4 regions of the Janthinobacterium salmonicoloratum genome follow, and region 1 is predicted to be linked to each of the others. Evidence: predicted binding sites of a transcription regulator. Region 1 holds the regulator's gene; each other region holds the start of a gene.
What was found. Region 1 encodes LexA, which represses DNA repair genes until DNA is damaged. Its sites were predicted from a motif close to ACTGTATNNNNATACAGT; they were not measured.

Region 1 (7,677 bases):
CTTGGTGATCTTCTGGCCCATGGTCTTGACGATGCGCCAGCCACCGAACAGGGTGCCGAAGCTGATGGCCGTGTAGCACGAGATGATGACCCACATCGGCGGCATGGCGTCAGCCGCACTGGAGTAGCCGGCGGCGATCAGCAGCATCCAGATGATGCCGATGGTTTTTTGCGCATCGTTGCCGCCGTGACCCAGGCTGTAGGCGGCCGCCGATACCAGTTGCAAACGGCGGAACCACTTGTCGACCTTGCGCGGCGTCGAACGCACAAAAATCCACGACACGAGCAGCATCATGATCGAGCCAAATACAAAGCCCAGTACGGGTGCGATCACGATGAAGGCCACCGTTTTCCACAAGCCGGCCGCGACCAGCGCGCCCGTGCCCGACTTGGCGACGGCTGCGCCCACCAGGCCGCCGATCAGGGCGTGCGAGGACGACGAAGGAATCCCGTAGTACCAGGTAAACAAATTCCAGAAGATGGCGCCCATCAGCGCGCCGAAGATCACGTACTGGTCGATCACCGCCGGGTCAATCGTGCCCTTGCCCACCGTGGCGGCCACGGTCAGCTGGTGGAACACGAAGATGGCGACGAAGTTGAACGTGGCGGCCATGGCAACCGCGGTCTGCGGTTTCAATACGCCCGTCGAGACCACCGTGGCGATCGCGTTGGCGGCATCGTGGAAGCCGTTCATGAAGTCAAACAGCAGTGCGAGGACGATCAACAGGCCTAGCACGTAGATGCTGATTTGTATGGTCATTGTAGTTTCTTTTCTGATTCTGGTTCAGGACAGGCCCAACGCTTACGCGTTTTCGACGATGATGCCTTCGATAATATTGGACACATCTTCGCAACGGTCGGTCACGGTTTCCAGAATTTCGTAGATCGCTTTCATCTTGATCAGATTGCGCACGTCCGGTTCGTCGCGGAACAGTTTGGACATGGCGGCGCGCATCACGTGATCGGCGTCCGATTCCAGGCGGTCGATCTCTTCGCAGATGGCGACAATCTTGCGCGAGTTGTCCATGTTGTGCAGCATGGCGACGGCGTCGCGCACTTTCTCGGTACAGGCCAGCACCAGTTCGGCCAGGCGCTTGGCTTCCGGCGTGACGGCTTTCAGGTCGTACAGCGAGACAGTTTGCGCCGCATCTTCCAGCAGGTCGAGGATGTCGTCCTGGCGCGTGATCAGCTGATGGATGTCGTCACGGTCGATCGGCGTGATGAAGGTCTTGTGCAGCATTTCCACGGTGGCGTAGGTGACTTTGTCCGCCTGTTTCTCGATGCTTTCGATCGCATGCACGCGGTTTTCCAGGTCGTCGAAATTGGTCATCAGGCCGAGCATCTCTTTCGCGCCCTTCACGCACAGTTCCGCGTGCTGGTTAAACAATTCAAAAAACTTGCCCTCAGTGGGCATCAAGCGTCCAAACATGTCATTCTCCGTTAAGCATTGAGTCGTGTTATTTACTACAGAAAGCCGCCCCGTATGAGGGGGCGGCCAATGGAATATCAGTGCTGCTGTGTTAGTCGCCTTGGTAAAGCGCCAGGCCACCACTGTAATTGCCAAATTTGGTGTACTGCCCCATGAAGGTGAGGCGGATGCTGCCGATTGGACCGTTACGTTGTTTACCGATGATGATTTCGGCCGTTCCCTTGTCTGGCGAGTCGGGGTTATACACCTCGTCGCGGTAAATGAACAGGATCACGTCGGCATCCTGCTCAATAGCACCCGATTCACGCAAGTCGGACATGACAGGACGTTTGTTCGGGCGTTGCTCCAGCGAGCGGTTCAACTGCGACAGCGCGATCACGGGGCAACCAAGTTCTTTCGCCAGGCCTTTCAAGCCCCGTGAAATCTCGGAAATCTCCGTGGCGCGGTTGTCGCCCGGAGTATTGGCCGACATCAGCTGCAAGTAATCGACGATGATCAGGCCCAGCTTGCCGCATTGACGCGACAAGCGGCGCGAGCGGGCGCGCAATTCGATGGAATTCAAGGCCGGCGTTTCATCGATGTACAACTGCGCGTCGTTCATCTTTTGAATCGCATTCGTCAGGCGCGGCCAGTCTTCGTCGTTCAGGCGGCCCGTGCGCAGACGGTGCTGGTCGAGCTGTCCGACGGAGCCGAGCATACGCATGGCCAGCTGGGCGCCGCCCATCTCCATCGAGAACACGGCCACGGGCAAGCCGCTGTCGATGGCCACGTTTTCGCCGATGTTGACGGAAAACGCCGTCTTGCCCATCGATGGACGGCCCGCCACGATCACCAGGTCGCCCGGCTGCAGACCGGAGGTCATGCGGTCGAGGTCGATGAAACCGGTGGGCACGCCCGTGATTTCACTCTGGTTGTCGCGGCTGTACAGTTCGTCGATGCGCTCGACTACTTGCGTCAGCAGGGGCTGGATGGCGGTCCAGCCCTGGGCGCCGCGCGCGCCTTCTTCGGCGATGGCGAAAATCTTCGATTCGGCCTCGTCAAGCATCTGCTTGACTTCCTTGCCTTGCGGGCTGAAGGCCGTGCCGGAGATATCGTCGGCGACGGTAATGAGTTTACGCAGCACGCCGCGGTCGCGCACGATCTCGGCGTAACGCCGGATGTTCGCAGCCGATGGCGTGTTTTGCGCCATGGCGTTCAGGTAAGCGAGTCCGCCCACATCATCGGCCTTGCCGAGCTGGGTCAGGGTTTCAAAAACAGTAATGACATCGGCTGGCTTGGAAGCGTTAACCATCTTGACGATTTGCTCGAAGATGATGCGATGGTCATAGCGATAGAAATCCTCCGCATGCATGAAGTCGGCGATGCGGTCATACGCGGCATTGTCGCGCAGCAGACCACCGATAACGGATTGTTCTGCTTCGATCGAATGCGGCGGAATACGGAGGGAATCCAGTTGCGGATCAGAGGGGGCGTTCATGGCGCGAATTATACCCGCTTCGGCGTGCTGGCAAAAATAAAGGGCTGAAATTGAGCGAAAAAAAGGCCACAAAAAAGCCGGGCGAACCCGGCTTTTCATAGTGCGGCAGCGCTTGCGGGCCAGGCCCGCAGACGATTACGCGTTCGCGTCTGGAACGACAGCGATAACAACTTCCACGACCACGTCGGTGTGCAGAGCAACCGAAACGTTGTGCTCGCCAACGATCTTCAGCGGGCCGGTAGGCATGCGGATTTGTGCTTTTTCAACAGCAAAACCTTGCTTGGTCAGCGCTTCAGCGATGTCGAAGTTGGTGACGGAGCCGAACAGACGGCCATCAACACCAGCTTTTTGAGCAACTTGAACGGTCAGACCGCTCAGTTTTTCGCCTTGGGCTTGCGATGCGGCCAGTTTGGCGGCAGCAGCTTTTTCCAGTTCGGCGCGCTTGACTTCGAATTCAGCCACAGCGGTTGCCGTAGCACGACGTGCCAGGCGTTGCGGGATCAGGAAGTTACGTGCGTAACCGTCTTTGACTTTGACGACTTCGCCGAGGTTACCGACGTTAACAACTTTTTCTAACAGAATGATTTGCATAGTTCTTCTCCAGGAATATCTGACCGATTAAGCGTGGTGCAGATCGGTGTATGGCAGCAGCGCGAGGAAGCGAGCGCGCTTGATTGCGGTGTCAACTTGGCGCTGGTAGTGCGCTTTGGTACCGGTCAGGCGTGCTGGCATGATCTTGCCGTTTTCTTGGACGAAGTCTTTCAGCGTGTCGACGTCTTTGTAGTCGACTTGCTCAACGTGAGCTGCGGTGAAGCGGCAGAACTTCTTGCGTTTGAACAACGGGTTTTGCTGTTTGCGTTTTTCTTTAAGCTTGAGCTTATTTTTGTCGAACTTTTTACCGAATGCCATGTCAGGCTCCTGTATCTAAAATGCGCTAGTCGGGGTGACTGCACTAAAATCAATGATGTGAAACACCAAACTCTTGCTGTTGCGGCTCTTCCTGGCCAGGAAACCCGTGAACTGATATACCCCGCCCAAGCTTGCCTGACTGAACCGGCCTGAGATTTCGCCAGCGGCTAGCGCGGCAACATCAAACTCGGTCAAACGGGCAATCCCTGCTTCCATCTGCTGCGAACTGTGTTGCAATACTGCATTCACAATCGGCAGCCCTGCCGGGGTATAGCGCAATATTTCGCGCTCGGCAATGATGGCGGTTACTTGTAGCTGGTTCAGCGCACGATCCTGGTCAAGAATTAAGCTGCTGCTGCGGCTGGAGCGGCTGCTGGTGCTTCGGTGCGGTGGCTTTTGGCCGCGTCTTCGCGTTGTACCGATTTCATCATCGGCGAAGGAGCTGTTTCAGCTTTCTTCATTTTAACGGTCAGGTGACGCAACACGGCATCATTGAATTTGAATGCTGTTTCCAACTCGACCAGGGTCTCGTTGTCGCATTCGATGTTCAGGCAGATGTAGTGTGCTTTAGGCAGCTTTTGGATCGAGTAAGCCATTTGACGGCGGCCCCAATCTTCCACGCGGTGAACCGAACCGCCGCGGGTGGTTACGCTGGCTTTGTAGCGTTCGATCATCGCGGGCACTTGCTCGCTTTGGTCCGGATGGACGATAAAGACTATTTCATAATGACGCATGCAAACTCCTTCAGGTCGGATTGATAATCGCCCACCCCGGCGTCAAGACGGGTGTGGGAAGGTCAGCCGAAGATTATAACCGCCTTTTGCAAACGTTTCAATCATTCCTTCCACAAGCGCCCGAAAAGCCCCTGCGCCACCATGCTTTCTGCCCACGGACAAGTATTTCTTGCGAAATTCGCCGAAAACACGGAAATCCCCTTGCATAGTGGGCGATACTGTACAAAAATACAGACTGTTCATATAGACAGCATTTTAGTATGCACCCACCGCTCATGATCAAGCTGACAGCACGACAAGAACAAATCCTGAACCTGATCAAGGACGCGATTGAAAACACGGGTTTCCCCCCCACCCGTGCCGAAATCGCCAATGAACTGGGTTTCAAATCAGCAAATGCGGCCGAAGAGCATTTGCAGGCTCTGGCCCGCAAGGGCGCGATCGAGATTTCGCCCGGCACCTCGCGCGGCATCCGCCTGATCGGTGCGGCGGCGAGTGCGGCCGCCGAAGCCCTTGCATCGAAGGTGCCGGCAGCGCTGCTGATGTCGCTGCCCCTGATCGGCCGGGTGGCCGCAGGTTCGCCCATCTTGGCGCAGGAAAACCTGGAAGCGAGCTACAACGTCGACCCGGCCCTGTTCTCGGCCAAGCCCGACTTCCTGCTGAAGGTGCGCGGCTGGTCCATGCGCGACGCCGGCATCATGGATGGCGATTTATTGGCCGTCAAGAAGGTCGACAGCGCCAAGAATGGCCAGATCGTCGTGGCCCGCATCGGCGACGAAGTCACCGTCAAGCGCTACAAGAAAACGGGTTCCGTCATCGAACTGCTGCCGGAAAACCCCGACTTCAAGGTCATCACCGTATCGCCGGAAGATGAATTCGCCCTGGAAGGTTTGGCCGTCGGCCTGATGCGCAGCTGGCATTAGGAGAGAAGGCGCTTGCATCACACATGCGAGCGCTTAATTTCCAACCTATTGACAACATCGGCAAGACCGTCCTACTTGTTTGGCACAGGGCTTGTCACCCATTGCGGCGTGTTCGCACTACGTGAACGATCCAGCTCACTCATTTCATTTTCTGTCTGAATTTTTTTATTCTCAGCCAAGAGGTACTTCTCTGTTCTGGCTTGCCACTCATCGCGCTGCGCCAAGATCTTTTGCGCCAGTTCACGTCCGTCGGCGCTCACCCGCGCATAGGCCACATCCATGCGCAGCTTAGCCTTTTCAAATTCCTGCTCATTCATCAGCGCTTCAATGGCAGATGGAATGGCTTTACCAGGCGGCAAAGAAGCATTCAGTTTACTGACAAAGCTGTTATAGCATGTCATCCAGGCATCAACACTATCGGCCACAGCCCTGATCTGACGCTTGGTTTTGGAGAATTCAGGGATCACCGGAGTGACACACTTCATCTTACTCAAGGCAATATCCTCGCCAGCATATGAATTGACATAGTAATCAATGTCACCTTTTCGCTCGACACGGCTAGCCATAAGGGCCAGCGCAGCATCGGCATTTTTGTTGCCCGCCTTGGATGCCTGCCCAAACCATTGTCCGGCTTGCACGGCATCGACGCCTACTCCCTCACCATATAAATACATCTCACCCAAATGAAATTGAGCCTCCGCATTCCCTGCCTGAGCCAGCTTCTTATATAAATCCAAGGCTTGCGGATAAGCCTTGGATTGCAAGAATTTATTCGCATCCGTCAGATCATCAGCATATACAGCGGAAGAAAATAACAATAAAGCACTAAATACAATTTTTTTCATTCTCACTCTCCAATTAAGAAATAGACACAAATGCTTTAATTACACCTAAATGTAATCTTTTTCTCAAAAAAGTGAAACCTTATTCTTCTTCCAATGCCTGCCTGAAGTCACCCAGCAGATCGGCTTCGTCTTCGATGCCGACGGAGACGCGGATCAGCGATTCAGCGATGCCCATGCTGGCGCGCCGCTCTGCGCCCATCTCGTAAAAGATCGTGTGGGCGACGGGAATGACCAGGGTGCGCGTGTCGCCGAGGTTGCTCGCTGGAATGGCAAGATTGAGACGATTCAGGAAATCGAAGCAGTCGATGCCATCCTTCAACTCAAAGCTGAACAGGGAGCCATAGCTGCGGAACAAATCCGTCGCCAGCGCATGCTGCGGGTGCGATGCCAAGCCAGGATAGTGCACGGCCGCCACTCTAGAGTCCGCTTGCAACATGGTGGCCAGCGCCAGGGCGTTCGAGCAGGTTCGGTCCATGCGCAAGGCCATGGTTTCCGCACCGACGGCAATATGGTGCGCCGCTTCCGGGCCCAGGGAGGCGCCGAAGTCGCGCAAGGCCTTGGCGCGGATTTGCGCGATGCCCCACTGCGCGGGCGCCGCCTTCTTGTAGTTTTCAAAGATATTCGGGTACCGCGTCCAGTCGAACACGCCCGTGTCCGTCAAGCTGCCGCCCAGCGCATTGCCGTGGCCGCCGATGGATTTCGTCAAGGCATTGACCACCAGGCCCGCGCCCACGGCTTTCGGGCGGAACAAATATGGCGTCGTCATCGTATTGTCGACGATGTACAGGATGCCCTTCTCACGGCACAGCTCGCCGATCTTTGCCAGGTCGGCGATCTGCGTGCGCGGATTGGCGATGGTTTCGACAAACACGATGCGCGTGGCCGGCGTGATGGCGGCGGCCACGTTGGCCACGTCGGTGGCGTCGACGAAGGACACGGCGATGCCCTGCCCCGTCACCGTTTGCCACAGGCTGTTGGTGTTGCCAAACAAAAAGGCCGACGAGACGACGTGATCGCCCGCGCGCAGCAAGGATTGCACCACGGCGCCGATGGCGCCCATGCCGGTGGCGAAGCACAGGGTCGCCACACCGTCTTCCATCTTGTTGACCTTGTCTTCCAGCGCGGACACCGTCGGGTTGCCCTGGCGGCCATAGCGGAAACCCGGCTCCTTGCCTTGGAATACGGAAGCGAGCTGGCGCGCGTCGGCGTACCCAAAGGCAACGGAGGTGTGCACGGGCTTGTGCAGCGAGCCATGCTCGATGCCCTTGCGGCGGTCGTTATGCAGGATGGTGGTGGTAAAGCCGTAGTTTTTTTTATCGTTCATGATCGCAGAGAAAAAAAAGCCCGGCGCAGGCCGGGCA
Region 2 (7,677 bases), 130 kb from region 1:
ATGAGGTGCTGCATAATGGCGGCGCGCCGTATGTCTCCATCCTTTGGGTCTGGGATGCGCAGCAGCTGCGCGATGACGAGCGCTTCAGCCCCACGGGCGGCGCCGGGCGCTACACGATAGGCCGCTACGCCATCGGCGGCACGACCCTGCATATCAACTCGCTGCGGGCGCTGGCGCTGGACTTCGCGCCGGCACGCTTCGATATCCTCGATACCCTGCATACGCAGCGCTACTTCGCCACCTTGTCCGATTATTTCCGCATCCTCATCATGTGCGAATACGGCGGCATGTATATGGATGTCGATACGATCCCGCATAATCCCGCGACGATTTTCCTGATGAAGCCGGAAGTGCCCGATTATTTCCAGCGCAGGGAAGGCGACGGCGAAGAGCGCCAGCATGTCAGCTGGATGAATCTGTTTCTCGATGAAACGGGCATGCTGATCGCCAAGAAGAACGACGCCGCGCTGCGTGTGATCCAGCGCAATGTGAACCTCGCCTATGCGGGTATCGATGCGCAGATTCCCCGTTCCTGCCCGCAATTCGAGGCGCAGCTGTTTGGCCAGTTCTATGCCGAATGGAAGAAAAACCTGGGCGTGACCCTGCTCAGTCATGCCGAGTTTTACCAGCGCTACTGCGTGCTGTATGACGGCGCGCGAGAAGCGGTGGTGGGCGGCATCCGCGGCATGCGCTTGCTGGACGATATCATTACCGATATACACATCCCGCTCAGCGACGAGGAACGGCGCGCGTATGCCCGCTGCGTCGCCAGGCTAGCCGAGATCGACTGGCAACTCGACGATCCTTTGAGCCTGCCCAACATCGTCGACGTGTTCGACATCGAGGAAGTGCCGCGCATGGCGTATGCGGCCCAGCTGCGGGCGGACATCGATCATTTTCACTACTACTCGGTGCTGTCGGACGACCCGCAGCTGGACCGCGTGAATGCCGTCTTTTGTCGCTACCTGCTGGCCCACCGTTCGCAGCATATTGCCGTTGGCAATTTCTGGCGTCCTACCGTGGGCCGCTACGGCAGCCGCATGCCGGCCGCCGGCGATGCCGCCCCGTCCGGCGACGAGGCGCAGGCGGGCTTGCTGTCGCATGCGCCGCTCAAGCTGGTGGCGGGCGAACGGCTGGGCGACGAGGCGAAGAACCGCATGGCGAAACTGCTGTTTGCCACCAGCTACCTTGAATACTGCTCGTTTGGCAATAAACTCAATCTGCAGTTCGTCGAATTGCAGCGGCGGCAAAACATCGACCCGTATCTGGCGCACATCCACGGCCTGCATGACGAGGACGAGCGTTTCATCGGCTTTTTCACGGCCGCGACGATGGCCGAGTTCCAGGCCTGCGGCGCCGTGTCCTATTACCGCGATGACATGAAGGCGCTCGATGATGCGTATGACGCCTTCGTGCTCGCGCATGCGCGCGCCGACGACTGTTTCGTCAGCAGCCTGGCCATCGACGAGAAATACCGGGGCCAGGGCCTGTTCCGGCAGATGTTCCATGAAATCCGCGACCTGGCCAGCCGCAAGGGCTGTGCGCGCATCACCCTGACGGTGTGGGAAAAGAGCGAAGCGCTGCAAGTGTATCTGCACAAGGGTTTTCGCAGCGTGGGCACGTTCGACTATGCCTACAGCCTGTTCTATGACCGCCTGCACTTCCTCGTGTATGAAGGTAACTGAAGGGGAAATCGAGGGGTAACAGGGGGCGGCCGGCAGCCGCCCCGTGCAGCGTCTTACAGGGCCAGGAAGGCCAGGCCCGCCACGGCCGTCGGCAGCAGGGCGCCCGCCAGCAGGCCGACGGCGCCGATCGATTCATCCTTGAAGCCGCGGCGCAGCAGGGCCACGCCGGCCGGGTTCGGCGCATTGGCGATGACGGTCAGGCCGCCGCCGGCCACGGCGCCTGCCATCAGCATGTATTTCGCTTCGTCCGTCATGCCGACGATCAAGGAGCCCAGGTAAGTGAGGGCCGCATTGTCGGTAATCGCCGTCAAGCCCAGGGCGCCGAAGAACAGGGCCAGCGGTTTCAGGCTGGAGACGATGGGCTGCAGCCACCATTGCTGCATGCCGCCCAGTACCACCAGGCCGCCGAGGAAGAAGCCGACCAATAAACCTTCCTTCAGGATCAGGGGGCTTTGATAGCGCTCATACGCCTGCACGAAGCCGAGGAAGAACAGGAACAGGCCGATGAACAGCACGGGATGGTGCGCCAGGGTGACCACGCCTGCCAGCACGATCATGTGCACCAGGCTGACGGCCAGCGGCACTTTTGGCGCTTCCACTTCGCCGGCCTTCGGCTTGATATCGGACGTGTTGCTGTGCAGGTATTTGCGCAGCAGGATGCTCACGCCGGTGGCGTTGATCAGCACGGCGATGGCCGCCTTCCAGCCGAAATGGCTGGCCATGTAGGCGCTATCCCAGTTCCACGTGGTGGCCACCATCAGCACGGGTGGCGCCGCGTACGAAGTGAGGGTGCCGCCGATGGAGACGTTGACGAAGAGCACGCCCAGGGCGCCGTATTTCAGCCATTCAGGGATGCCGGGGCGGAAGATTTGCGGCGCCAGCATCAGCGCGGCCAGGGTCATGGCGGCCGGTTCCGTGATCAAGGAGCCCGTCAGGGGCACGAGCGCCAGGCCCAGCCAGACGAGGGCCAGTTCCGTACGCAGCGGCATGACGCGCGCCACGCCTTTGAGCAGGCGCTGCACGGCGTCAAGCACGGGGCGCGAGGCGGCCACGACCATGACGACAAAGACGAACAGCGGCTCCGTGTACTGGCGCGACTCGGCATACTCGATGGCCGCATCGCCGCCCGAGACAAAGGCCATGATGATGATCAAAATGAAGGCCCAGAAGCCGAACACGACTTCCACTTCGCCCAGCAAGTGCAGCAGGCCAGCATGGCGGGGATGGCGCCGCGATAATGTTTCAAACGACTTGGCGGCAAAGGTGTGGATGAGCGCAAGGCCGAAGACGATGGCGCTGATGATGTGGATGGTGGTCAAATGCGTTTCCTTATGGACGGAGGAGGCCGACTGGTACGTTGCCAGGCGGTAAGGAGAGTGCTTATGGTACAGCAATCGATGCCCAAAACGGGGTTTTTCGGACATGGCGGAACGGCCCCTGCGCTGGTAACAGGCAGATAAACCTTGCCAAAAGACGGAGTGGATAGTACTGTATATGCATACAGTATTCATCTCCATATCCAATGATGCAACATTCCAAATTGATGGCCTCGCCGGAAGCCTTGCACCCGTCTTTATGGCGCGCATCGCAGCTGGGGCAGGGCGCCATGCGCTGCCTGGACACGGGCTTTGCCGCCCTGTCCGCGCAGTTGCCCGGCGGCGGTTGGCCCAGCGGCAGCCTCATCGATCTGCTGGTGCAGCAGCCGGGCAGCGGCGAATTGCGTTTGCTGGCGCCCACGCTGGCGCAGTTGCCGGGCTTGCCCATCGTGCTGCTGCAACCACCGCACCCGCCGCAGGCGCTGGCCCTGGCCGCGCAGGGTCTGGCGCCGTCGCAACTGCTGTGGATAAAGAGCGCCGGCAGCAAGGATGCCTTGTGGGCGGCGGAAAACATCTTGCGTAGTGGCACGTGCGGCGCCTTGCTGTTCTGGCAATCGCATGTGCGCGCCGACAGCCTGCGCCGCCTGCACCTGGCCGCGCAAAGCGGCAACACCCTGTTCTGCATGCTGCGCCCCTTGCATGGCGCGCAGGATGCGTCGCCTGCGCCGTTGCGCCTGTCCGTGCGCCCGGCCGCCGGCGGCATCGAGATCGGCTTCATCAAGCGCCGGGGACCGCAGCGCGACGCGCCCCTGTTCCTGCCCCTGCAACCTCCTTCTTTACTGCTGCGTCATGCGACTCTGGATCGGCCTGTGCCTGCCCCGGCTCCCGCTCGAAGTGTTTTGCCCGCGCTGGTCGGCTGACCACCTGGGCGTGGTGCTGGAGCAGGAGCAAGTGATGGCCCTGTCGCCGCTGGCGCGGGCGGCCGGCATCCGGCCGGGCATGCGCCGCGCGGGTGCGCTGATGCTGGCGCCGCAGGCGCGCCTGCACGAACGTTCCCTGGAGCTGGAAGCGCAGGCCCTGCAAGCGGTGGCGCTGGCGCTGCTGCAATATTCTCCGCTGGTGGCGCAGGGTGAGGAAGCGACCCTGCTGGTCGATGCGGGCGCCAGCCTGCGCCTGTTTGGCGGCGTGCGCGCCCTGTGCCGGCAGATCGCGGCCAGCTTGCGCGCGCTTGGCTACACGGCCCAGCTGTCGTGCGCCCCCACGGCGCGCGGCGCCTGGCTGCTGGCGCGCGCCGGTACGCGCCAGGGGCGCGTGCTGCGCATGGATAGTCTGGTGCGCCGTCTCGACCGCCTGCCGTGCGCCTTGCTGCCGCCCGCGCGCCCCTGGCTCGACTGGTTTGAGGGTATCGGCTGCCTCACCTTGGGGCAGTTGCGCCACTTGCCCCGGCCCGGCTTGCAGCGCCGCTGCGGCGGGGCCTTGCTGGACATGCTCGACGAGGCGCATGGCCACAGCACGGAATTGTTCGTGTGGCTCGAAGCGCCGCCCACGTTCCGCGCCAGCCTGGAATTGTTCGACCGCGTGGAGCACGCCGACGCGCTGCTGTTCGGCGCGCGCCGGCTGCTGCAGCAAATGACGGGCTGGCTGTGCGCGCGGCAATTCGCCGTCGAGCGCATTCAGCTGCTGCTGGCGCACGAGCGGGGCAGGGTGGCGCGCCCACCCACCGTCATCGACCTGGCGCTGGGAGAAGCCGTCTGGCGCGACGAGCACCTGGTGCGCTTGCTCAAGGAGCGCCTGGCGCAGCTGGCGCTGGACGCACCCGTGATCGGCCTGACCCTGGAAGCGCTGCAGGTGCAGCCCATGGCGCCGCCCAGCGATACCTTGTTTCCCGAGCCGGGCGGCACGCCGCAGGAGCGCCAGCGCTTGCTGGAATTGCTGGTGGCGCGCCTGGGCGCCGAGAATGTCTTGCAGGCCGCGCCGCGCGCCGATTACCGGCCCGAGACGGCCAACCAGTGGCTGCCGCTGCCTGCCAAGCCGGGCGGCAAGAACGCGTTGCCGGACTTGCCGCCCGGCTTGCCCGGCATGCCCCGTCCCGGCTGGCTGCTGGCCCAGCCTATCGCCCTGCTGATGCGCGAGCACCGGCCCTTCTATGGCTCGCCTTTGAAAATGGTCTCCGTCGCCGAGCGCATCGAGGCGGGCTGGTGGGGCCAGTCGCAGGCGCGCGATTATTTCATCGCCGAAGGCCTCGACCACGCCCACTACTGGGTCTATCGCGAACGCATCGCCGGCAGCGGGGAAGAGGCCGCGCCGCGCTGGTTTTTGCATGGCCTGTTTGGCTGAAGGGAGGCGGCCAAACAGGCGCTGTCCTGCTGAAACTGCCATGCTTGGCTATACTGGCTTTCTTGCGCCGCGTCATACACCTCAATAAGGATTTTCATGTCCCAACTTTCCGACTTTCCCATCACCGAGAAATGGCCTGCCCGGCATCCCGAGCGCCTGCAGCTGTACTCGCTGCCGACGCCGAACGGCATCAAGGTCTCCATCCTGCTGGAAGAGCTGGGCCAGGCGTACGAGCCGCACCTGGTCAGCTTCGAGCAGAACGATCAGCTGTCGCCCGCCTTCCTGTCCCTCAATCCGAACAACAAGATTCCCGCCATCCTCGACCCGAACGGTCCCGATGGCAAGCCACTGGCCCTGTTCGAATCGGGCGCCATCCTGCTGTACCTGGCCGAGAAGACGGGCAAGTTCATCCCCCAGGACGCGGGCCTGCGCTATGAAGCAATACAGTGGCTGATGTTCCAGATGGGCGGTATCGGCCCCATGTTTGGCCAGGTGGGATTCTTCCACAAGTTCGCTGGCAAGGACTACGAGGACAAGCGTCCGCTGGAACGCTATCTCGGCGAGGCCAGGCGCTTGTTGGGCGTGCTTGAGCAGCGCCTGCAGGGCCGCGACTGGATCATGGGCGGACAGTACACGATTGCCGACATCGCCATCTTCCCGTGGGTGCGCTGCCTGGTGGGCTTCTATGGCGCCGGCGATCTCGTCGGGTTCCACAACTTCCCCAACGTGCAGCGCGTACTGGAAGCGTTTCTTGCCCGTCCTGCAGTCGTCAAAGGATTGGACATACCGAAGCGCGGTTAAGGTTGACCAACTGCGGCGACGGCCTGGCGGCGCTACAATGCGCCATCGGCCGCGCTGCGCGGCAGCTTTGATCTGAGACAATGAAATCCACCCGGCAAGATTTTCCCGGCGCGCACGGCCATGTGTTGGCGGCGCGGCTCGATGCGCCCGACGGCGCCATCCGCACGTACGCGCTGTTCGCTCACTGTTTTACCTGCGGCAAGGATGTGCTGGCCGCGCGGCGCATCGCACAAGGCTTGACGGAACACGGCATCGCCGTGCTGCGTTTTGATTTTGCGGGGCTGGGCGCCAGCGAAGGCGAGTTCGCCGCCACCAATTTTTCGTCGAACGTGGACGACCTGGTCGCCGCCGCCGACTTTTTGCGGGCCAGGCACGCTGCACCGCAATTGCTGATCGGCCATAGCCTGGGCGGCGCCGCCGTGCTGGCCGCTGCCGAGCAGGTGCCGGAAGCCACCGCCATTGCCACCCTGGCCGCCCCCAGCACGCCCGCGTATGTGACGCGCATGTTCAGCGACCACCTCGAGAAAATCGCCGCCGAAGGCGAAGCGCTGGTGCAGCTGGAAGGGCGGCCCTTCCGCATCCGGCAGCAATTCGTCGACGACGCGGGCAGCCACAGCTTAAAAGAGCACATCGCCGGCCTGCGCCGCGCCCTGCTGGTGATGCACGCGCCGAACGACACGACAGTGAGCTTGTCGAATGCGATGGAGATCTTTACGGCAGCCAAGCACCCGAAAAGTTTCGTTTCGCTCGACGATGCCGATCATCTGTTGACGGGGCGCGATGACGCGGCCTACGTTGCCAACGTGATCGCCGCGTGGAGCGCGCGTTACATCAACTAAGCTCAATTAAACGGTCGCCCATGAAAAACGCCGCGGCAGCAGAAGCTGGCGCGGCGCAGATGGTGTTGATCTAGTCGAATAAACTGAGTGCCTGAAAAATGCCCAGGGCTAGGCGCCTTGCCGAAGGCAGTACGAATGTACGACGAGGCACGGCAACAACGCCATGGTTTTTTTGCATGCGCTCAGTCCTCGTCAAACTCTGCTGATAAGTCTTTCCAGCCCTTGCTCACGGCAAAGGCGGAAAACTCCTCAGGCGCTTCCAGAACGATCAGTTTCTTGTCTTGCAAGCCCAGGTCGCCATGGCCGAAGTCGGGGCCCACGTAGCCGAGGCTGCGCAGGCGGGCCAGGATGTGGCCGACCAGGGTCTTGTCCTTGCAGGCGCCCGCTTCGAGCGGGGCGGCGAAGTCGACGTAGACGTCGATGATGCCGTAGCCTTCGTCGAAGATGCGGATGGCCTTGATGTCGTGGGCACGGCCGGAGCCGTCGGTGGCCTTGAATGGGCCGCTGAGCTGGATGTCGGTGTCATTGTTCATGCCGCCAGCATACACCAAAAGCCGGCCCCGCATAGGGAGCGCCATGCAAATCCCCCTGGATGGGGCATGTAAAAATTTCTTACAAATTTAGTGGCGTCTGGGGCGGTTTTCGCCAATTTCAAGGCCTTGAAGGCCGCTTGATCGTCCTTAGATTGGTAGCAGGCGG
Region 3 (7,677 bases), on a different contig from region 1:
GTTAATCAACAATACAGTCGTCGGCAATGCAAGATCCCCCCACTGCATCGCGTGATTCGTACTTTCCCTCAAAGCGGCGGGACCGAGCTTAAGTTCAGGATTCTTGAAGTGTTCATCCGTCAGCCAGGCAGTATGAAAGAGCTGCACGAATCCGGCCATATCGTTGCGTTCCCGCTGCTCTCCTAGGGCAAGTGAAAGCGCATCAATGCGTCGCGCAAGATCCAGTGCGGATGGGCAACCGTCTGGTCCCCCCCAATGCAGAGTTTGGATGATTGCACTTGCCCCGCCGCGACTTTCCGCAAGCTGAGAAAGGTAGGCTTCGCGCTTCTCCTCCGGCCACTTAGCCGCGATCAATTCCTTTTGTAGCCATGACATGCTACGCCGAACAAAAGCATCCCGTTTTCGGTCACTTGGAACAGCTTTCCCGTTCAACCAATTGCGTATTGTCCGTTCCGACACGACACCTGTCCTTGCGATCATCCCTGGAAATGCTATCCCGTAGAATCGCTCCGCAATTGACAAGAAATAGAGTTCAAACATTTTTCTTTTCGAGGCTTACATTGGTGAACATTTGGGTGGTGATGCTATCTAATCCAGTGGGCACGCGCATCCGCACTTGCTCTTTGGGTTTTGTTGGCGGCCAGAAGTAAATAGAAGCAATATCATTGCATAGTCAGCCCCTTTATACAGCCAATATTCATGTTCTCACGCAAAGTTACTCGTCCTGTAGGGATTTAGGATGAGGTCAACCATGTCATGAAAGTGGAAAATGAGAATGCTGTATTTGCTGGTCTTTGTCATCATGACATCGGGATGCGCGGCTTACGGGGATCGCGTACCGGATAATTTGATTGGTCAGAACAGCTTCGCCGTCGCCGCTCAGTACGGCACGCCCGGCGGCTATCGACAGGAGAATGATCTGTTGCAGCTCAACTATGGGAGCGAGACTGCGGGTTGCAAGATCATGATGTTGGTGAACCAGGCGCAGCGGATCGTGGGCTGGGCCAGGATCGGCGCAAAATGTGCGGATCTATCGGATAAAACTATTGTTCCTTGATTCGTCCTGCTCCAGTACCGCTTTTGCTCATCCTTACGCTACTTAGAGTGCGACTACTTGCGTGGATTACTGACCACCCCGGCTTCCTCGAGCAGATTCAGAACAATCATAGGTGATATTTCGATAAGCTGCGAGATACTCTGCGCTGCGTCCTCTGGCTCGCCGTCAGCAAGATACTCGGCATGAAATCGCCGCAGAATGGATGCGAGTGCGATCGACGTCAGCCCAAAGTTACCGCGAATATTAGCCTCTTCCAGTTCCTCACGCTTGCAAAAAAAAGCTCCTGGTGCCCAAAACCAGATTCCGACAATTTCATTTGCCACGTCCAGCCAAGGGGCTACATCGCGCAATACCAGGAAGCGCTGACGTCCAATGTGACGAACAAATCCTGAGCTCTCCAGGGATGAGAAGTACTTCCACAGCGCAATATTGGCCGCATTCGGGAACTCTGGTGAGACAACATAGCGAAGTTGCATCCAGCCTAAGACGTTTTCGAGGGCAATCTCGCGGTGCCCTCCCCCCAAAATACATTTCCGAAAAATATCGGATTGCCATACATCCCTGTCTACTCCAAACGACCTGTCGCCACCGACCCTCGTGTTCAAAATTACAGGAACGGTACCGGCAGGTAGTCTCAGCTTCGCGTGCAAGAAGGCGCGCTTATTCTCCGTTGATGTGCCCTTGAAGCTGTCATTGGCTCGCGCAAGCTTCTGCTCGCTTTGTTTTTTTTCTCGAGCTTGACGTGCCCGGTTTGCTTTCTCTAGTCTTTCTTCTTCATCCAACGAAGCATATACCGCTGCGGAGTGAGCATCTTGCTCCATTTTGCTCTGTACTGCATCACCCAAGAGTCGTTGCAGTTTTGTCTCAAGCACTCGACGAGCTGTGGCCATCCCAGGGTAAGAAATCCAGCGGATGCGATGCGCTGCCGCAGTTACCGCATCACGAAGCTCAGCTATCGTAGTTTGCACCGGAATATCGTTCAGACAAATCTCGTAACATGCGCAGTCAGACGCTTCCAATTCGCTAGCTTTCAGGGGATCAACGGCATGGCTCACAAAGACCTCAATGCGGTGTTCCACACTGAGACCCCTACCTGAGCCCACAGCATCCGGTCGTCGATTGTCTCTGGCCACCTCTATTTCGACCGCCTCATACTTTACGTTCACCGCTCTCGCTAGAACGGCCGAGACGATCTGTAGCTTGCCCAGCGCGTCGGTGGCGGAAAGGCTGATCTCGACAGCTGGCAACTGGACGCTTCGTTCATCGGCCAAAATTTGTTTTGCCATCAAGTGGAGAGCCGTCTCTGCTCCGATCGCGCAAGCGAGACCATCATGAGCAAAATGCCAGATATTCTGCTCGCCTTTCTTTGCAATCAGCGGCGCGTTGCATCCGGGGCAGGTGCAGTTGCATGCGCGACCCGATTCAACTTCGACAGGTGTAACCATCCGGCCACTTTTTTGCCCAAAGGGCACGCGCGACAAGGCTGAAATCGAGCTCAACGTTACGCCACCACGGCAACATGGAATGTGGCTAACGGGGAATCCGGTGCTTGAGCCATCCAATTGGCGCGGACGTGCGTCTCGCCTCTAGCAGAGTCAATGAGCACTTGGTCACTCCAGAGGTCGCACGGCCGATGATAAATATTATTTTTTTGACTCCGCCGCATCTGGTGATTGTTTGGACAAAAAAGGCTTAGAGTGGGAATGATTGCACCCTTAGTACAGCGAATATGCATTGGAGTATTCGAAGACCACAATAGAACCCTGAACCATCCATCCGCCTTTGATACCAGACGAACGTGATGGATCACTGTACGATGCTGCTGCAACAATGAAAAGTGTGTTATTTTTTTGCAATTTTCAAACATCCGCCGGTGTCCAACGCATTAAAAAATGATCGCCCTCTTCGTAGTGTTCGACCACGAAAAATCCACGTCTCTCAAAAAATTCTTTTCGCTTTTTCGTTTCGCATTTAAGAATGATTGGGATCTCGGGCGTTACTGAAACTTTAACTTGTTCGATCAGTTTCGTCCCTATGCCCTTTCGCTTGGACTCTGGGTGCACATACAAGAACATAAGGTCAGCTTCCTGAAACCCAGTGCCGCCAATATAACGGCGCCCTTTGAAGGCAAGAGCAAAGCCTTCCTGTAATCGGATAATGGAAAAATGACCTTCGGCTAGATGTTTGAGTACGTTTTTCGGAAATTCTTCATCCTTATCACTAGCAAACTTTTCGAAATTATCGTTCACAAAGTGGACGATATTTTCGTCAGAAAATTGTCTAAAATCGATCATATGGATCCTATCTATTGTACGGCTAACAGTAAAAATACAGGTGCAAATATTCTACTTAGTTCGAATCAGTTAGCGCTAGCCAAGCTTGTTCGTAAATTCCTTTTTCCCGTCAAGGTCATTTTTACTCTAGCACTGAATCGCCACAGCTAGTGTAGACAGTCCTGATCCACGGTTCTTGAAAAAGAAAAACCGATGGATCGTGTCTGGGGCCTGGGTGTCCTCCCGGCCTCTAAGTGTGCTATCTCGTAGCTGCCAGATCCAACGGCGAGATCGGATCTGGCTGCCCCTGCCCTGCAGAGAGCCTCGCACGCTCAAGAAAAAGCTCCTAGAACGTCGGCGGATCTTGTTGGCTCTTTCGTGCAATCACAACTGTTAGTTTTGACAATTCAAGCAATTCACGGACCTTGCAGTTTTTGACGTCCTCAGCATATACTGTGTTTATATACAGTATTTTTGAGAATACTCAACAACCGCACGCCAGACGCCATGCTTTCACCTTCCCTTCAACGCACCAGCTCTACCGCATTGGCTAACAGCCCCATGCTGCGTGACGTCTGGCGCGCGAGTGAATTGAGCCGAGGAACAACCAGCACGGTTACTACCGGTCACAGCATCTTGGATCGTGAGCTTCCAGGCAAGGGTTGGCCACTATCGACCTTCACGGAGTTGCTAGTTCAGCAAGCAGGTATCGGGGAAATGCACTTATTGCGGCCAATGCTGGCACAACTGTCGCAACATCGCCGGATCGCCCTGGTGCAGCCGCCGTACTTGCCCAACTCCGCCGCCTGCAAATTCATGGCCCTGAGCTGCCCAAACCTGCTCTGGATACGTGCCCCCGGCACCGCCGATGCTCTCTGGTCCACCGAGCAGATCCTGCGCAATGGCAGTTGCGGTGCGGTATTGCTGTGGCAGACGAATATCCGCGACGAAGCACTGCGGCGTCTCAATCTGGCGGCGCAGACGACCGAGACGTTCTTCTGGCTGGTCCGGCCGATGAGCGCAGCGGCCGATGCCTCACCAGCGCCATTGCGCCTGGCATTGCGCCCCGCCGCCGGTGGCATTTCCACTCACATCATTAAACGGCGTGGCCCACATCATGAGGCGCCGCTCTTTATCCCGCTGGCTGACATGCCGGCACGTCAACGATTTTTGGACGATCAAAATGCGGTTCTGGTTCAGCGTACACCTCCCACTGTTGCCTCTCGAATGCCTCAGGCCGCGCTGGTGTGAGCCGGGGCCCTATGCGGTGGTCGACAAGGGCCGCATTATCACGGTCTCGCAGCAAGCCTTTGCCGAAGGCGTGCGTGTCGGCATGCGCCCAGGCGGCGTGGCGGCCGTGTCGCCGGATACCGTCATCCTGGAGCGCAGCCCTGAGCGCGAACAGATTGCTAGCAATGCCATCGCGCTCGCCCTCCTCCAGTTCACCCCGGAAGTGGCGCATGCCAGCGACTTCAGCCTGCTGCTGGACGTGACCGCCAGCCTTCGACTGTTTAACGGGCGAGCCGCCATTAGCCGGCGCATTCGCGCTGCCCTGCAAGCGCTTGGGGTGGCCTCGCAGCTTGGTACAGCGCCGACAGCCATGGGGGCCTGGCTGCTGTCGCGCTGGCAGCCGGCCAAACGCCAGATCATTCTGCGGCGCACCGTGCACATGCGCTCACTGGAGCGCCAGCTCGACCGCATGCCCTGCGCCTATCTGCCCAGCACGGCGAATCACCTGGAGTGGCTAACGGATATTGGCGCGGATCATCTGGCGGCACTCCGGCGCCTGCCCCGCCCGGGCATCCAGCGCAGGATGAACAAGCACGTGCTCGATGAGCTCGACCGTGCCTATGGGCTCGCTCCTGAATTGTTTGAATGGATCGCCATTCCCGAAACTTTTTCAGCGCGCATCGAAACCTTTGACCGGATCGAACACGCCGATGCCCTGCTGGACGGCGCCACTGGCCTGCTGCAGCAATTCGTTGGATGGCTGGTCGCGCGCCAGCAGGCTGTGAGTGTTTTTGTTCTGCTACTGGAGCACGAACGCGGGAAAACTGCAATCCCACCTACGCCAATCGAGATCGGATTGGCGGAGCCGACCTGGCGCGACGCGCACCTGATACGGCTGCTGAAAGAGCGCCTGGTGCGCACGGAACTGGTTGCCCCGGTCATCGCCCTGCGCCTGGAGGCGCGCCTTCTCACGGCGATGGCGCCCCCGACACAAGACCTGTTTCCCGAGCCGGGCGGCAGTCCCGCCGACTACAGGCGCCTACTGGAATTACTCAGTGCCCGTCTTGGCAGCGACAATGTCCTCTCGCCTGTCGAGCATCAAGACCATCGGCCGGAGGAAAGCAATGCCTGGGCTGCCGCCACCGAGAAGCGCAAGGCGGTCAACGCCGAAGATGAGGCTTTTGAGCGCCCGTTCTGGCTGCTACCTAAACCAATCCCGCTGCTGCTGCGCAGCGAACGTCCCTTCTATGGTTCCCCTCTAAAAATGCTCAAGGGGCCGGAACGCATTGAGGCCGGCTGGTGGAACGATCAAATCGCGGCCCGCGACTATTACATCGCTCAAGGAAGCGATGCGACCTGCTACTGGATCTACCTCGAGCGTGTCGTTGACGGCCGCTGGTACCTGCACGGCATGTTCGGCTAATCATGGACAAGCCGCCAGCTCCCACGCTGCCCGACTATGCCGAGCTGCAGTGCATGAGCCATTACTCCTTCCTGCACGGCGCCTCTCCGCCCGATCAATTAGTGGCGCGCGCGGCCCAGCTGGGCTACCAGGCCATCGCCATGGCCGACGAATGCTCCCTGGCCGGCGTGGTCAAGGCGCATGTGGCGGCGAGGGAGTGGAACATCCACCTCATCATTGGCAGCCAGATGAGGGTGACACCGGAGGACGGCACACCGCCCTTCACTGTGCTGATCCTGGCCATGGATCGCGACGGCTACGGCAACCTGAGCGAACTCATTACTGCTGCGCGCACGCGCGCCGACAAGGGAAGTTACCTGGTGTGGCCACGCGACATCGCCAACCCCACCGCCCCTCTCGCCCATTTAAAAGGGCTGCCTGGCTGCCAGCTTATCCTGTGCCCCAAATATAACGCCCCCTATGAAGAGATCGAGCGGCAAGCCGAATGGCTGGTGCGCAGCGCACCGGGCCGCGCGCGCGTCGCCTTGACGTTGCACCACCGTGCCCAGGATGACCGGCACCGCGCCATGGTCGAAGCCATCGGCGCCGAATTCAGCCTGCCAGTGGTGGCCACGGGCGACGTCGTTATGCACCTGCGCTCGATGAAAATCATCCAGGACACCATGACCGCGATTCGTCTGAATACGCCGGTGGCGCAGTGTGGCTATCAACTGGCCTCGAATGCCGAAGCGCATCTGCGCTCGCGTCTGCGGCTGGGCAATCTGTATCCGCGCGACACACTGGATGAAACCCTGCGCGTGGCCCAGCGCTGCACCTTTTCGCTCGATGAGCTGCGCTATGAATATCCGGGCGAGATTGTGCCAGAGGGGCAGACCCCGGCCAGCTACCTGCGCGAGCAGGCGTATATCGGGGCGCACTGGCGCTACCCGCACGCCATTCCGGACAACGTGCAGGCACAGCTGGAATATGAGCTGGAACTGATCGGCGACATGAAATATGAACCCTATTTTTTGACGGTATTCGACATCGTGCGCTTCGCCCGCTCGCAAAAAATCCTCTGCCAGGGGCGCGGATCGGCCGCGAATTCGGCGGTGTGCTACTGCCTCGGCATCACCGAAGTCGATCCCTCGCGCGGCACCCTCCTCTTCGAGCGCTTTATCTCACGCGAACGCGATGAACCGCCCGACATCGATGTCGACTTCGAACACCAGCGCCGCGAGGAGGTGATTCAATACATCTATCGCAAGTATGGCCGCATGCGGGCCGCTTTAACGGCCGTCGTCATTTCCTACCGCCCGCGCAGTGTCTTGCGCGATGTAGGACGCGCGCTGGGCGTGGATTTATCGGTGGTCGACAAGGTTGCCAAAGCCTCGCATAGCTGGGGTGGGCGGGCCGATCTGCAGCAGCGTCTGATTACCTGCGGACTCGATCCACACTCCCCCATCGCCGAGAAGTGGGCGGCAATTGCCGAGCGCCTGATGCGTTTTCCACGTCATCTTTCCCAGCACCCGGGCGGCTTCGTCATTTCGCGCGGCCCCCTCTCCCGCCTGGTACCCATTGAAAACGCCGCCATGCCAGAGCGCACCGTGATTCAATGGGATAAGGATGACATCGATGAGCTGGGCCTCCTGAAAATCGACATCCTGGCGCTCGGCATACTGTCGTGTATCGCCCGCACCCTGGCTTTGATCTCG
Region 4 (7,677 bases), 980 kb from region 1:
CACCGTCACGGGTCGACCAGACATCGCCGGCAAATGCCTGAACCGTCGCAGTCGGCAAGACTTGCGCCAGTTCGGTCAAATGGGTACAGCCAGCGATTCCCGCCAGGCGCTGTTTCAAGTCGCGACGGAAATTCTTCAATAAATTCAAACCGATCAGCGCCCTGTAAGCGGGGCCGATGGTATCGCAAAAACCGGGATAGGGCACGGCATCGGAGGCAGCTTCGGCCTCGACAATGTTCAGTTCGCGATCGACGGTAATGCGCAGGTGGAGGTCATGCAGAGGGGAGCCGGCGGGACGGGGGCCGGAGGCCAGGGTCGCGTCATAGCTTTTGATATCGGTGATATGGGCGTCAATATCCCACAGGCCGTCGTCGCGCACATACGCTTGGACGTCGATAACGCGGGAGTGCCGTAGGGCGCGCCGGGATACGGGAGTTGACAGGGGCATAAGACCGATGCCGCTTGCGCGGCCATAATTTAGTAAGCAGCCATGTGCCTAAAGCACTCTGTTCGCAGCTTCTACGAACAGCAACCGCACCTGCGGCGCCGCAAAAACCCTAAAAGTGTAGCACATAGGGCGCTAGTTGCGCCGCAACATAATTTTTTATTGGTCTGGCCGCCCGCCGTAAATTATCAATGAAAATCGCAAAATGAATGACAAATATTCACAATGCGCATAACCTGGAAGCAGGTATGCGGGCACCGGCAACCTGGCCGGCGCCGCGCCTCAGTCAGTCACGCCCAGTACGCGTAAAATGGGCAAGCTACGTGCAGAAAAATACTGCGCGTGCGCCAGCAGCTCGGACAGGTTTTCCTCTTCCGTCAACAACGGTTGCTCATCCCGCGTCAGCAGCTGGTTCAGGCGCAGCAACACCGGCCATGTCGCGCGCACCAAGTCTTGCGGCGTTGAACAACCTTGCAGTTTCGCCCACAGGAATAGCTGTTGTAAATGCGATACAGCCACGCCGCTGCCCGTCAGGGGACTGGCGAGGATGGTCAAATCGGTTCTTTCCAGCGCCTGTTCCAGCAAGTAAACATTCAGGCGCGCCGTCTGCGGCCGCGCCACGGCGATGTCGGCCTCGTCCTGGACGGCCAGCACGCTGCCCTTGCTGACCAGCACCAGCATGATCTGCAGCAAGGCGGCCAGGTTGGCTTCGCTGCCCGCCAGTTGCTGCTCCAGCTCGCCTATCGTATACACGCGATGGTCGGCCATGGCATCGAGCACGGGCGCATACACGCGCTCATCCATATCGGCATCGCCCAGCACGCCATGCACGCTCAACACCACCTCGTCGCGCGGCACGGCCAGCATCACGCGCACGGCCCGCAAGGCACTGGCCTGGGCGAACGGTGTCAGCCTGCGCGCCCCCTTGACCCAGTAATCCTTGCGGAACTGCTCGTTAACGAGGAAGGAGCGCGTCGTCTCGCGGAAGATGGGATCGGGTATCTCGGCCAGGAATTGCTGGTGCTCGGCCGTCAGGTTCAGCATGTCGACCAGAGCGGTATAGGTGGCGGACGCGGCAAACTCGAGCTTGGCTTCACCCAGCATGGCCGCGACGCTGGAAAAAGCCATCGGCTGCCAGTCAGCATTGAAATACTCATGGGCAAGATAATGTCCATCCATCGCCTTGAGCTTTTCGATGCGGTCCGCCAGGAGCGGGTTGGCCTCCAGGTAGCGCGGTTGCGCGGCGATCATCCTGTCGACGAAATCGATGGCGCCCTCGACTCTGGCCAGCACGCCCTGGCCCGGGGCACTCATGACGCGGCTATGTTCGGCCATCAGGTCGCGCATCGGCATCATTGCGGCCCAACCTGGCTGAGTGTTGTAGCTGATGAAGACGACACCGCCGACTTTCAGCTTGCGCCGCAGGAAGTCGACGATCAGCGCGCGATTTTCCGCCGAGACCCAGCTCCATATCCCGTGCAGGCAGATAAAGTCGAAATCGGGCAAGTCGTCGCGGCGGCAAAACTGCGCAAACGACTCATCCGTGAACTGCGCGCCGGCGCCGGCCGCGCTGGCCAGCTCCTGCGCAAATGCAGCCTGGGATGGATTGAAATCATTGCCATGCCAGCGCGTGGCGGACGCTGCCGCATGGATGTTGGCGCTGATACCCTGGCCAAAGCCCAGCTCGCAAGCCGTGCCACTGGCAGGCAAGGCCAGGCCGGCGGCCAGCAGGGGCAGCCGCAGACGCAAAGGATTCAATTCTTCGTAATAGCCATAGGTATAGGCGATTTCGGCCATATAGCCGGCATTCCAGTTGCTCATCTTGCATCCTGTCACGATCAGTGGTGCTGCGCGCATCGCACAGCGTTCGAGCGCCAGCATACCCGATCGCGCGGCGTCACCATCCTGGAAACAGACGGCGTTTGAAAGCGCAGTTCTGGCGGCACGGCGGGGCGCCGGTCTTATTCCTCGTCGGGATCCAGCCCCTTCAAGGCCACTTGCACGGCGCGTTGGGAAAAACCGCGCTGCATCAGGAAGCGCATCTGCTTGTTGCGCTGCTCGGCATCCTGCGCCACCTCGCCAAATTTGCGGCGCCACACTTCGCAGGCGCGCGCAGTCTCGCCTTCGGCCAGGCCGGCCTTGAGCTCCTGCAGCGCCTCGCCACCAATACCGTGGCTTTGCAATTCCGCCATGATGCGGCTATTGCCGAAGCGGGCCGAGCGGCGGTGGATCAGCGACTCGGAAAAACGTTCCTGCGACAGCCAGTTGGCCTTTTCCAGGCTGTCGAGCAAGGCTTCCACGTCATCGCCCTCCTGCGCATGCCGCTGCAGCTTGCGCCGCAATTCCATGCGGCTGTGTTCGCGCATCGACAAAAAACGTAGCGCCCTGCCCTTCAGGCTTAGTTGTACTGCGGCCATACCCCCACCTTGTCTTTCATGTACGATCAAAGCACCCAAACACAATCGCCGCCCGGCGCAACAGCGCGGGACGGCGATCGTGGTGACACCTTGCCAGACACCATCCGCAAACGCGAATGATGGCTGACGGCAGCTTACTCGGCAGCCTTGGCTTCCGCAGCCTTGGCAGCCTTGTCGGCGGCTTTATCCGCTTTTTCCGGCTTTTCAGCAGCCAGCGGCGGCAGTTCGCGCACGCCCAGCGAAGCGCGGACCTTGTTTTCGATTTCGCGGGCCAGTGCCGGACGCTCTTGCAGGAAGGCGCGGGCGTTGTCCTTGCCCTGGCCGATGCGTTCGCCGTTGTAGCTGTACCACGAACCGGATTTTTCCACGATCTTGGCATCCGAGCCCAGGTCCAGGATTTCGCCTTCGCGCGAGGTGCCGGCGCCGTACAGGATGTCGAAGTGCGCTTCCTTGAACGGTGGCGCGATCTTGTTCTTGACGACCTTGACCTTGGTTTCGTTGCCGATCACTTCATCGCCGGACTTGATCGAGCCGGTGCGGCGGATATCCAGGCGCACGGAAGCGTAGAATTTCAGCGCATTGCCGCCGGTGGTCGTTTCCGGGCTGCCGAACATCACGCCGATCTTCATGCGGATCTGGTTGATGAAGATGACCAGGGTATTGGTGCGGTTGATGGAACCGGTCAGCTTGCGCAGGGCTTGCGACATCAGGCGTGCTTGCAAGCCTGGCAGGGAGTCGCCCATGTCGCCTTCGATCTCGGCGCGTGGCGTCAGCGCGGCCACGGAGTCGATGACGACGAGGTCGACGCTGCCCGAACGCACGAGGGCGTCGCAGATTTCCAGCGCCTGCTCGCCCGTGTCCGGTTGCGAGATCAGCAATTCATGCAGGTTCACACCCAGCTTTTGCGCGTAACCGACGTCCAGCGCGTGCTCGGCATCGATAAAGGCGCAAGTGCCGCCCAATTTTTGCATTTCAGCGATGGTTTGCAGGGTCAGGGTGGTTTTACCCGACGATTCCGGACCGTAAATTTCCACCACGCGGCCGCGCGGCAAGCCGCCCACGCCCAGCGCGATATCGAGGCCGAGCGAACCGGTCGACACGACTTGCACTTCTTCGATCGCTGCGCTGGCATCCATGCGCATGACCGAACCTTTGCCAAACTGCTTCTCGATCTGCGCCAGTGCGGCGGCGAGCGCCTTGGCTTTTTCCGATGCGGGTACTACAGCTTTTTTATCGTCCATATGTTCTTTCAGCCGTTCTACAGTTGCGGATTCACGTGAATCCTGCAGCCTGCGATAGCGCCAGTGGGTTAAATTCTTTACACAGACAGTACTGTATAAAAAAACAGTGATCAATGCAAGCGGAACGTGGATTTGTTTTGAAACAGATCAATACAAGCCTGGTTTTTCACAAAAACTCGCTACCTTGCGGAAAATGAAACACAATACAAACTTCTAACGCCGCAAGCATAGGAAGTGCACCATGCGTATTTTACTTGCCGAAGATGACAGCGTGCTGGCCGATGGCCTGACCCGCTCGCTGCGCCAGTCCGGTTATGCGATCGACTACGTCAAGACTGGTCAAGAGGCCGATACGGCCCTGTCCACCCAAGAATTCGACTTGCTGATCCTCGACCTGGGCCTGCCCAAGATGTCCGGCCTGGAAGTGCTGCGTCGCCTGCGCGCGCGCGCCTCGCTGCTGCCGGTACTGATCCTGACGGCCGCCGATTCCATCGAACAACGCGTGAATGGCCTCGACCTCGGTGCCGATGATTATATGGCCAAGCCGTTCGCCCTGTCGGAACTGGAGGCAAGAGTGCGCGCCCTGACGCGCCGCGGCGCCGGCGGCGGCGCCACCGTCATCAAGCATGGCCCCCTCAGCTACGACCAGGTGGGGCGCAGCGCCTACATCAACGACCAGATGCTCGACTTGTCGGCGCGCGAACTGGGCTTGCTGGAAATCTTGCTGGGCCGCACCGGCCGCCTCGTCTCGAAAGAGCAGCTGGTCGACCACCTGTGCGAATGGGGCGAAGAAGTGTCGAACAACGCCATCGAAGTGTATGTCCACCGCTTGCGCAAGAAGATCGAAGTGGGCGGCGTGCGTATCGCCACCGTGCGCGGCCTCGGCTATTGCCTGGAAAAATACTCGGAAGCGGCGCGCCTGAACGCCGAAGCGGGCGAGTCGGCAAGCCCGCCCAGCGGACCCGCCAGCAAGTGAAGGCGCGCGAGGCGCCAGCGGACGAGGCGGACGACGACGACTGGTTCGAGCCGCCCACCACGGAACAGGATGACACCATCGAGCACTCGCTGTTCGGCGAAATCCTCGACTGGATGCTGGCGCCCTTGCTGCTGCTGTGGCCAATGAGCATTGCCATCACCTATCTGGTGGCCAAGGGCATCGCCAATCAGCCCTTCGACCATGCGCTGGAAGACAGCGTGACGGTGCTCACGCAGCAGGTCAAGCAAGCCGACGGCGCCATGCTGCGCCGCGCGCCGGAAAAGAACGGCAAGGGCCGCGATTTTCTGCGCGGTGACGATATCGACACCCTGTATTACCTGGTGGTAGGCCCGCGCGGCGAGTACCTCGACGGCGACCGCGATTTGCCGTCGCCGCAAGACCCTGACAAATACCGCAGCGGCATGGTGCTGTTTCGCAACGACACCATCCACGGCACGCCCGTGCGCGTGGCGTTCAGCTATCTCGACATTCCTTCAAGCAACGACGATGAGCCGCACCGCGCGCTGGTGCAAGTGGCCGAGACGCTGGAAAAACGCGCCCAGCTGGCCAATGAAATCATCAAGGGCGTGATTTTGCCGCAGTTCATCATCCTGCCCGTGATCCTGGCCCTGGTCTGGTTTGCCCTGGCACGCGGCCTGTCGCCGCTGGCGCAATTGCAGGAGCGCATACGCGCCCGGCCGCCCGACGATTTGAGCCCCATCGAATCGGGCCAAGTGCCCGAGGAAATCACGCCGCTGGTCGGTTCGCTCAACGAGATGCTGGCGCGGCTGTCTCTGTCGATCGACATGCAGAAACGCTTCATCGCCGATGCCGCGCACCAGATGAAAACGCCGCTGGCCGGCATGCGCATGCAATCCGAACTGGCCCTGCGCCAGACTGACCACGACGAGATTCACCGCTCGCTGCTGCAACTGGCAAAAAGTTCGGAAGCGGCCACGCGCCTGGTCAACCAGCTGCTGGCCCTGGCACGCGCGGAAAACCAGCCGCAGGCGGGCACGGCGTTCGAGCCGATCGAGCTGAGCGAAATGGCGCGCGGCGTGGTGCAGGACTGGGTGCAAGCTTCGTTCGCCCAGCATATCGACCTGGGCTTCGAACAGCCCGCCTATGCGATCATGATTTCCGGCAATGCCATGATGCTGCGTGAACTGCTGAGCAACCTGATCGACAATGCCCTGCGCTACACGCCGTCGGGCGGCAGCGTCACGGTGCGCGTGCGCAGCACCCTGGAGCTGGCCATCCTGGAAGTGGAAGACACGGGCCCCGGCATACCGCAGGCTGAACGGGCGCACGTGTTCGAACGCTTTTACCGCATTCTCGGCAGCAATGTCGACGGTAGCGGCCTGGGCCTGGCCATCGTGCGCGAGATTGCCCAGCAGCATGGCGCCGAAGTCGATATTTTTAACAATCCGCGCGCGCACTCGCCGAAGCTGCCGGGCACCCTGCTGCGCCTGAGCATCGCCCTGCTGTTGCCGGACGCGCCAGAAGAGGACGACATCACGTATGGATAAGCCCAGCCCACCCGTTCCCCTGGCGCGGCCGGCGCGCACGCCCAGCCCCGAACTGCAGGCGCGCCTCGATGTACACTGGCACAAGACGCGGCGCCTGACGGCCATCCTGTTGCTGATCTGGCTGCTGACGGGCTTCCTGACCGTGTTTTATGCGCGCGAGCTGTTGCATCTGAACCTGTTCGGCTGGCCGCTGCCCTTTTATATGGCGGCCCAGGGCGCCTCGCTGGTGTACCTGGCCATCATCGCCTTCTATGCCTGGCGCATGCGGCGCCTCGACCAGGCTTTTCATGCCGAGGAGCACGCATGAGCGGCCAGCCCAGCTTTTTTGCACGCCTATGCCGCTACTACCTGCTATTTACCGCCGGTTTTGCCGCCTTCCTGCTGGCCCTGTCCGTGCTGGAACAGGAAGGCATGCCGCGCGCGTGGATCGGCTACCTGTTCATGCTCGTCACCATCACGCTGTACGCCACCATCGGCGTCATCAGCCGCACCTCGAACGTCACCGAATACTATGTGGCGGGACGCCGGGTACCGGCCATGTTCAACGGCATGGCCACGGCCGCCGACTGGATTTCGGCGGCCAGCTTCATCAGCCTGGCCGGCGGCCTGTACCTGAACGGCTTCGACGGCCTGGCCTTCATCATGGGCTGGACGGGCGGCTATTGCCTGGTCGCACTCCTGATCGCCCCCTACCTGCGCAAGTTCAGCCAGTACACGATTCCCGATTTCCTCGCCGCCCGCTACGGCAGCGGCACCGACAAACGAGGCGCCAGCGTGCGCGTGGTGGCCGTGGCCGCCACCATCATCGTGTCGTTTACGTATGTCGTGGCGCAGATTTACGCCGTCGGCCTGATCGCCTCGCGCTTCACGGGCGTGGATTTTTCCGTCGGCATCTTCCTGGGCCTGGCCAGCATCCTCGTCTGCTCCTTTCTTGGCGGCATGCGCGCCATCACCTGGACGCAGGTGGCCCAGTACATCATCATCCTCGTCGCTTTTCTGATCCCCGCCATATGGCTGTCGGTCAAGCATGCGGACAATCCCGTGCCGCAGATCGCCTACGGCAAGGTGC

Region 2: the regulator LexA is predicted to act here: its motif matches at 3,173-3,190, upstream of imuA (translesion DNA synthesis-associated protein ImuA).
Region 3: the regulator LexA is predicted to act here: its motif matches at 3,783-3,800, upstream of imuA (translesion DNA synthesis-associated protein ImuA).
Region 4: the regulator LexA is predicted to act here: its motif matches at 4,194-4,211, upstream of recA (recombinase RecA).

Annotation. Positions count from the first base shown of each region.
Region 1 is NZ_JBNYXV010000001.1:1,596,575-1,604,251, forward strand. It holds gene ACQ4WY_RS07400 (inorganic phosphate transporter) at 1-759, opposite strand, end outside; gene ACQ4WY_RS07405 (DUF47 domain-containing protein) at 802-1,428, opposite strand; gene ACQ4WY_RS07410 (replicative DNA helicase) at 1,520-2,905, opposite strand; gene rplI (50S ribosomal protein L9) at 3,041-3,496, opposite strand; gene rpsR (30S ribosomal protein S18) at 3,524-3,814, opposite strand; gene priB (primosomal replication protein N) at 3,830-4,138, opposite strand; gene rpsF (30S ribosomal protein S6) at 4,159-4,548, opposite strand; gene lexA (transcriptional repressor LexA) at 4,824-5,471, shown strand; gene ACQ4WY_RS07440 (tetratricopeptide repeat protein) at 5,543-6,316, opposite strand; gene ACQ4WY_RS07445 (cystathionine gamma-synthase family protein) at 6,396-7,640, opposite strand.
Region 2 is NZ_JBNYXV010000001.1:1,730,375-1,738,051, reverse strand. It holds gene ACQ4WY_RS08010 (GNAT family N-acetyltransferase) at 1-1,685, shown strand, start outside; gene ACQ4WY_RS08005 (putative Na+/H+ antiporter) at 1,739-3,004, opposite strand; gene imuA (translesion DNA synthesis-associated protein ImuA) at 3,211-3,921, shown strand; gene ACQ4WY_RS07995 (Y-family DNA polymerase) at 3,851-5,338, shown strand; gene ACQ4WY_RS07990 (glutathione binding-like protein) at 5,435-6,139, shown strand; gene ACQ4WY_RS07985 (alpha/beta hydrolase family protein) at 6,220-6,978, shown strand; gene ACQ4WY_RS07980 (hypothetical protein) at 7,161-7,511, opposite strand.
Region 3 is NZ_JBNYXV010000008.1:51,243-58,919, forward strand. It holds gene ACQ4WY_RS25540 (hypothetical protein) at 1-540, opposite strand, end outside; gene ACQ4WY_RS25545 (hypothetical protein) at 776-1,057, shown strand; gene ACQ4WY_RS25550 (competence protein CoiA family protein) at 1,111-2,556, opposite strand; gene ACQ4WY_RS25555 (GNAT family N-acetyltransferase) at 2,917-3,351, opposite strand; gene imuA (translesion DNA synthesis-associated protein ImuA) at 3,892-4,581, shown strand; gene ACQ4WY_RS25565 (Y-family DNA polymerase) at 4,598-5,983, shown strand; gene ACQ4WY_RS25570 (error-prone DNA polymerase) at 5,986-7,677, shown strand, end outside.
Region 4 is NZ_JBNYXV010000001.1:2,577,231-2,584,907, forward strand. It holds gene ACQ4WY_RS11920 (DUF2889 domain-containing protein) at 1-448, opposite strand, end outside; gene ACQ4WY_RS11925 (methyltransferase regulatory domain-containing protein) at 728-2,266, opposite strand; gene recX (recombination regulator RecX) at 2,407-2,862, opposite strand; gene recA (recombinase RecA) at 2,997-4,103, opposite strand; gene ACQ4WY_RS11940 (response regulator) at 4,345-5,079, shown strand; gene ACQ4WY_RS11945 (sensor histidine kinase) at 5,076-6,608, shown strand; gene ACQ4WY_RS11950 (DUF4212 domain-containing protein) at 6,601-6,915, shown strand; gene ACQ4WY_RS11955 (sodium:solute symporter family protein) at 6,912-7,677, shown strand, end outside.